3 regions of the Paeniglutamicibacter sp. NPDC012692 genome follow, and region 3 is predicted to be linked to each of the others. Evidence: riboswitches for the same ligand, from Rfam matches in the RefSeq annotation. Region 3 holds a riboswitch; each other region holds the start of a gene.
What was found. Region 3 has a riboswitch for S-adenosylmethionine ahead of acs (acetate--CoA ligase). Riboswitches for the same ligand answer to the same signal wherever they lie in the genome.

Region 1 (2,259 bases), on a different contig from region 3:
AAGGCCAAGAAGGCAGAAGAGCTCCACACCGCGGCAACCGTCGGCAAGGTGACCGGTTGGATCGGAACGATCTTCGGCATCCTGGGCCTCCTCTGGGCCGCGTTCTTCGTGGTCATGCTCTTCGTCGGCGCTTCCCAGCAGTAGACCCGTCGCGAAACCATGAAGATGGCGGCCCGCCAAGATTTCAAATCTTGAAGGGCCGCCATTTTTGTGTCCTTTCCGGTCTTCATGCGCCACGTGGAACCAATCTGGTTTTCAACGAATCGGAATATTCCGATTGCGGTATTCGGGAATGCCTCAAGGCTTTTTTGAGGATCCAGGGCCCGCACTCGTGGCTCACAGGCAAGCCTCAAGCCCAGCTGAGGTGAGATTGTGGGCCCTCAACATGGCAGCGTGCGCTTTTGCCGCGTGACTCCGTTAGTCTCGATTCAACCGGATGTTCTGCCGCATGGCTTCCGGCAACCGGAGCAATCGCAATGGAGGAAACATGACGCAGTACCCGGAACAAGACCGAGGCCAACAGCTAGCCCAGACCTCCATGATCCTGGGCATCCTTTCCCTTTTCGTTCCCCTTGTCGGCATCGCCCTGGGCATCATTGCCATCAACAAGGCAAAAGAGGCCGAGCAGCTGAACACCGACGCGACGGTCGGCAAGGTGACGGGCTGGGTCGGCACCATCCTGTGGATCCTGTCAGTGATTCCTCTGTTGCTACTCATCCCCTTCCTGTTGCTCAGCCCGTTCTTTTTCTCGACCGGCCACTAACTTGCCTCTCGGCGAAAGCGGCGATTCACCCGGCATGCCCCGGGCGAACCGCTGTTCTTGACTGGCGCAGGATCGTCCACGCTTCATGACGCTGCGTGAAGCATTTGCTTGTCACCCTCGCAGTATCCCCGGCACACTTGTCAACAGAATCACGAGTTCCAACCATTCACGACCCTGGTCGGTTGGACGGCAACCCCCTTCGTCATAGCGGGGTGCTCCAGGTGAAGATTCGACGCCGTCCAACCGGATCGGCGTAAGTATGGCGTCGTGATTGGCACGCGCCACCACGGAAGGATCGATCTCCCATGTCTGAGACCCTGCTCGAAAACACCCCCGACATCCTGCGCGCCGAGAAGCTCAGCACGGCCGGAAACGCCTGGGGCGAGCGCATCGCGGCAAACACCGCCAACGCCTCGCTAACGTTCAAGACGAACGGGACCGCCGTCGGCTCGGTTGCCACCGAAGTCACCGCCGGCAAGCACAGCTTCCTGGTCGACGAACCCGTCGGACTGGCCGGGGACGACGCCGCGGCAAGCCCCGTCGAGTACGCGCTCGGAGCATTGATCTCCTGCCAGGTGGTCGTCTACCGCCTGTACGCGCACCAGTTGGGGCTCAAGATCGATTCGCTGGACATCGACGCGGAGGCCGACCTCGACGTGCGCGGGCTCTTCGGAATCGACGAGGCGGTTCGCCCGGGCTTCGGCGGCGTCCGGCTCAAGGTGAAGCTGTCCGGTCCCGAGACCCGAGAACGCTACGAGGAGCTGCAGGCTGCCGTTGACGCGCACTGCCCTGTCTTCGACATCATCGCGAACCCCACGCCGGTCACGGTTGAACTGATCACCGCCGACTAACCGCTTGCAGCAATCGATCGAGGGGGCCATCCGCCAATCCGGCGGGTGGCCCCCTCGTCGCGTGTGGGCGGCCGATGCCGGGTGCATTCGGCCGAGCGACCCTATATCACACCCGCTTCGGATGGACTCCGACCCAGGGCCACCGCCAAGGCCTCCCGGGGGTGGCCCGATTCCAGTTTTGTGACGAACGCCCGTCATAATAGTCAGTGTCGTTTCGTTGAATCGGAGCAATCAGACGGTACCAACGAGCGACATTTCCGGGCCTAGCAGGCCCAGATCAACGACTGTGGCATGGTCTTGATCCAGATAGACCACCGCCGGGAAGCTAGCAATGCATCAGCAACACTGTGCCTCGGGGCGAACAAGAGCAAGGTTATCCATTCGACCATCTGTGGCTCACGCCTTCGGATTCGCAACCTTGAGTCACGCTCTGTATAGTCCACCACCCCGATTTTCCCCGGAAAAAACCGCACAAATACAGGGAAGTGCTGCGTGTGAGAAACCAAACACACCTCGGGCAACGGCCCCAACACACGGCGCCCCTGTGAGCAAAGTCGCGTCAGTTGCCCTCGGTGGTGTTGCATGACACCCATGAGCAGAATTTCCGTGGCAGTTGAAAACGAATCACCGGTTCAGCGTGGAACC
Region 2 (2,259 bases), on a different contig from region 3:
CACAGGGACAGCGTGGGGTTGCAGTCGCAGGAGTACAGGCCCATGCGTTCGGCCGCGCGGTGCGCTGCGTCCTCGTCGCTCATGCCGCGGGCCTTGTAGACCAGCACCAGCTCGTTGGCGTCGAGGTCCAGGTCCGGGGCCGCGGACAGGGTGATCTGCGTGGGCTTGGAGGCGGAGAGCAGTTCGCGCTGGGAACGCACGGAGACGAATTCGCCGGCGGCCATCGACAGCGCGCCGGCCAGCAGGCCGGCTATGCCGGAGAAGAGCACGAAGGAGCTGGCGACGCCGGTGGCGCCGATGCCCATGACCAGGGCGAGGTTCGAGACCAAGCCGTCGTTGGCCCCGAACACCGCGGCACGGAAGTTGCCCGAAAGCCGGTTGCGCCCGCGTGTTGCCAGTCCGCGCACGACCTCCTCGTGGACCAGCTCGTCGGCGGCCATCTGGCGGGTGGCGTCGGTGTCGGCGGCGTAAGGGGAGTCGCCCTCGGCTCGCTGGGCCAGTGCCAGCACGAACACGGAACCGAAGTGGCGGGCCAGGAAACGCAGCATCGTGCGGCGCAGCGAGGGGCGGGCGGCCTTAGCTGCGTGCTCGCCCAGCAGGTTGCGCCAGTGTTCCTCGTGGCGGGTTTCGGCGTCGGCCAGGCCCAGCAGGATGGCGCGTTCCTCGCCGGTGCGCTTGTTGGCCAGCTCGCGGTAGACGGCGCCCTCGGCGATTTCATCGGCCAGGTAGTGGCGCCAGCGTTTGATTTGGGCGGGAGTGGGGGTTGGCGCTTGTGGCGTCATGTCTCGTCCTCGTTTGGTGTTCATGGCGGGTGAGGCCATGCGATGGGGAGGAACAAGCAATGTTTTTGGGTGCGTTGAACCTCGGACCACCATGGTGGGCCGAAGGTCTCGTTCGCCCGGGAAATCCTGTCGTGGATTCCCGGGTGGATTGCCGGGCCGCACCTTTGCGGCCAGTATGTCGACGCACCGCCGCCACCACGAATGGTGGATTCGGAACTACTCCCCTTCAGCGAACAACTTTAGCCTTCGGCCGCGCTTCAGAGAATTCGACGAGGCTAAAAATGTGCGTCCGGCCTGCGGTGTTCCCGGTGACCGGGGTGCGGATCAGCAGGCTTGACGAAGCGGGGTCCCAACGCGGCGTCGCAACCGAGTCCGCCAGGGCGCGGGCGACGGCGGGCGCGTCGTTGACATGGAAGCTGCGCCAGGAACCGTGCAGGTTCAATTCGACGACGGCGCGGTGGAGGTCAAAGAGGGGCAAAACGGGGACGGTGTGTTCCATGGCGGCAGCGGCCGGCCTTTCACTAGCTCTTGCCGCCGCCTTGTGGCGCCGGCCGCTTCTTCATCCGAACCACCCATGAACCTGGGGTTGGTGCGCGGCCAGTCGGAGCTTGGCGCCGCATCTCGTGAAGCTGGTCACCACACTATCGCGACTCGGCCCCCAGCTGAATTTTTTGGTACAAATCGGTCCACGCCGCTGCGTCATAATCGGGCAAATTGGGGGAAATGCGACGATCCCCGGCGCTGCCGTCAATGAGTTCGCGCACGATGTCGATGTGCCCGGCATGGCGGGCGGTTTCCACGTTCATGTGGATGAGCAGCCGACCGATGGTGGTGTTCCGTTTCTCCGGCGCCCACCACGGGACCGTCGCCGGGGCATCGAGCGGCAACGCCGCGATGTTCCGGTTGGCCGAGTCGATGGCGCTGCGGTAGTAATCGAGGATGTCCGCGCTGGGGATCTCCGCCGGAACCCACATGTCGTAGTCGGGGTCGTCGCTCTCATTCAACGCGATGAATCGCGGGTGCTCGACGGTCTGCCCCAGGCATTCCACGAAATACCCGAGCTCCACGCCGGCCAGATGCTGGATGAGGCCCAGGATGTTGGTTCCGCTGGGCACCAGGGGCCGTGTCAGGTCGTAGTCGCCCAGACCCTCGGCCTTCCACAGCACCGCCTCGCGGGAAGCATTGAGGTACGTGAGCAGGTGGTTCTTCAGATCGTCCATGGGCTACAGCCTAGGAGCGGGTATGCCCCGCTGGCTAGGGTGCATGCCCAGAGACGACGAAGGGCCCCGCCGGGCAATCATCCTGGGATGAGTGTCCGGCGGGACCCTTGAGTGTGCCCGGGTGGGCTACTTGGCGATCGACTCGACTTCGATGCCCTCGACGTCGCCTTCGCCGGCGACGCGGGAGTTCCAGCCGTCGATGACGGCGCGTTCCGTGGGCTTGGTGACGAGGGAGACGAGCACGTAGACCACGGCCG
Region 3 (2,259 bases):
TCTGGAGCGGCGGCATGCGATCGGTTGCCTTCAACCAGACCATGAATTGCATCGTTTTCGTCGGCATGCTGGCGGTGGGCGCCTACGCGGTGCTGGCCAAGCCGGGGCTCTCCGGACTGCAGAACTTCGCCGAAACGAACCCGCAGATGTTCGACCCGGGAAATGCCGGGATCTCGCTCATCGTCGCCTGGTTCGGCACCTTCATCGTCAACGTCCCGCTGGCACAGGCCGCATTCCAGATGACCATGTCCTGCCGCACCCCCGCGGACGGGCAAAAGGGCCTCTACACGGCTGCTGCCTTCGGCATTCCGTTCATCATCATCGGCGCCCTGATCGGCACCTCGGCCGCGGTTGTCATCCCGTCGCAGAAGCTGGCCCTGGTCGCCATCCCGCACTACATCGAGCAGGTCCTGCCGGCCCCGCTGGTCGGCGTCTTCTTCCTGGGCGTCTGGGCATGCGCCATGGGCTGGGCCGGCCCGTGCCAGTTCTCCGGCTCCACGTCCCTGGGCCGCGATGTCGGCAGCGCCATCAACCCCAAGGCGACCGAGGCGCAACTGGTCCGATACACCCAGTGGTCGCTGGTGGCGTTGACCGCGCTGATGATCATCTTCAGCATCCTGCGCACCGAGCAGTCCGCCTGGTGGAACATCCTCGCCTGGACGCTGCGCAACGGCGCCACCCTGGCTCCGGTCCTGGCCGTATTCTTCTGGCCGCTGGCAACCCGCACCGCCGTGTACTCCTCGATGGTCGCCGGCTTCAGCGCGGGCATTGTGTGGAACCAGCTGGCAGGCTGGTCCGCCACGGCGTTCTTCCTCGGCACCCACCCGGTATGGGTAGGCATGCTGGCGAACGTGACCACCCTGGTCCTGGTCACCCTGGCTACCTCCCGCTGGCGCATGAGCACCGACCCGGTGCGGCTGCGCCGGGCCGTCAAGTTCGGTCTCGGCGCACTTGCGGCGCTTGCGGCCCTCACGCTCAGCGCTGGCTGGCTGGCTGGCTACGGACTCATCGGGATGGCCCTGTTCATCGTCGTCCTGTGCTCCGCCCTGACGGTGTTCTTCGGCACCGAATCCCGCGAAACGGCCCCGGACACCACCGGATCCGACGCCACCGGCTCGGACACAGCCGCGGAGCGACCGCCGGCCAAGCGCGCTCCCCAGCACGCGGCCTAGGCGGCGACCCCGCCTCCGCAAAAAACCACCCACCCATTACGAGCGGCCGAGAGACCTGGCTCTGTGACGCCGCAGCAACCACCCCCTGCGGGGGCCGGTGCTACAGCCAGAATCAATGGAGAAGAAAATGACCGTAACGCTTTCCCCCGCAACCACCGATCTGCTCAGCCCCGGCCTCCACCACGAAGACGGGTGGACCGAAGACGAGCGCCTGACCTTCTGGGACGCAGCGGCCCGGCGCCTCGATTGGGCCGAGGAATGGCACACCATCCACAGCAGCACCGGCGTGAACCGGGAGGCCCGGCGCGGCCCCAAACTCCGCTGGTTCGACGGCGGGAAACTCAACGCCGCCTACAACTGCGTGGACCGCCACGTCGAGGCCGGGCGCGGCGACAAGGTGGCCCTGCACTTCGAGGGCGAGCCCGGCGACACCACGACCGTCACCTACAAGGACCTGCAGGACCGCGTCTCGCAGGCCGCCAACGCCCTGGTCGTGCTGGGCATCGGCAAGGGCGACCGCGTGGTCATCTACCTGCCGGTCCTGGTCGAGACCGTCGTCATCACCCTGGCGTGCGCCCGCATCGGCGCGGTGCACTCCCTGGTCTTCGGCGGCTTCTCTTCCGAGGCGCTGCGATTCCGGGTCGAGGACACCGGCGCGAAGCTCCTGGTCACCACGGACGGGCAGTTCCGGCGCGGCGCGGCGGTTCCCGTGAAGGGCAACGCCGACGCCGCGGTGGCCGGGGTGGACAGCATCGAGCACGTGCTGGTGCTGCGCCGCACCGGGTCCGGGATCGCCTGGACGCAGGGCCGGGACGTCTGGTGGCACGACGTCGTCGACACCGCGAGCACCGAGCACTCCCCCGAGGCCTTCGACGCGGAAACCCCGCTGTTCATCATGTACACCTCCGGCACCACCGGACAGCCCAAGGGCCTGGTCCACACCACCGGCGGCTACCTGACACAGGCCTCCTGGAGCCACAGGTTCCTCTTCTCCCACCCGGACCCGGCGCAGCGCGACGCCGACGTCCACTGGTGCACCGCGGACCTGGCCTGGGTCACCGCGCACACCTACGAGATCTACGGGCCG

Region 1: another riboswitch for S-adenosylmethionine. It lies ahead of ACFY5D_RS08740 (OsmC family protein); the one in region 3 lies ahead of acs (acetate--CoA ligase).
Region 2: another riboswitch for S-adenosylmethionine. It lies ahead of ACFY5D_RS20635 (hypothetical protein); the one in region 3 lies ahead of acs (acetate--CoA ligase).

What each region holds. Positions count from the first base shown of each region.
Region 1 is NZ_JBIBDE010000002.1:124,195-126,453, forward strand. Features, by position in the region: gene ACFY5D_RS08730 (hypothetical protein) at 1-144, shown strand, start outside; gene ACFY5D_RS08735 (DUF4190 domain-containing protein) at 488-763, shown strand; SAM riboswitch class IV at 911-1,029, shown strand; gene ACFY5D_RS08740 (OsmC family protein) at 1,069-1,614, shown strand; gene ACFY5D_RS08745 (amino acid permease) at 2,206-2,259, shown strand, end outside.
Region 2 is NZ_JBIBDE010000008.1:120,732-122,990, forward strand. Features, by position in the region: gene ACFY5D_RS20630 (VIT1/CCC1 transporter family protein) at 1-782, opposite strand, end outside; gene ACFY5D_RS20635 (hypothetical protein) at 1,009-1,281, opposite strand; SAM riboswitch class IV at 1,302-1,411, opposite strand; gene ACFY5D_RS20640 (DinB family protein) at 1,424-2,002, opposite strand; gene ACFY5D_RS20645 (sodium:solute symporter) at 2,129-2,259, opposite strand, start outside.
Region 3 is NZ_JBIBDE010000003.1:209,562-211,820, reverse strand. Features, by position in the region: gene ACFY5D_RS13045 (sodium:solute symporter) at 1-1,172, shown strand, start outside; SAM riboswitch class I at 1,203-1,294, shown strand; gene acs (acetate--CoA ligase) at 1,300-2,259, shown strand, end outside.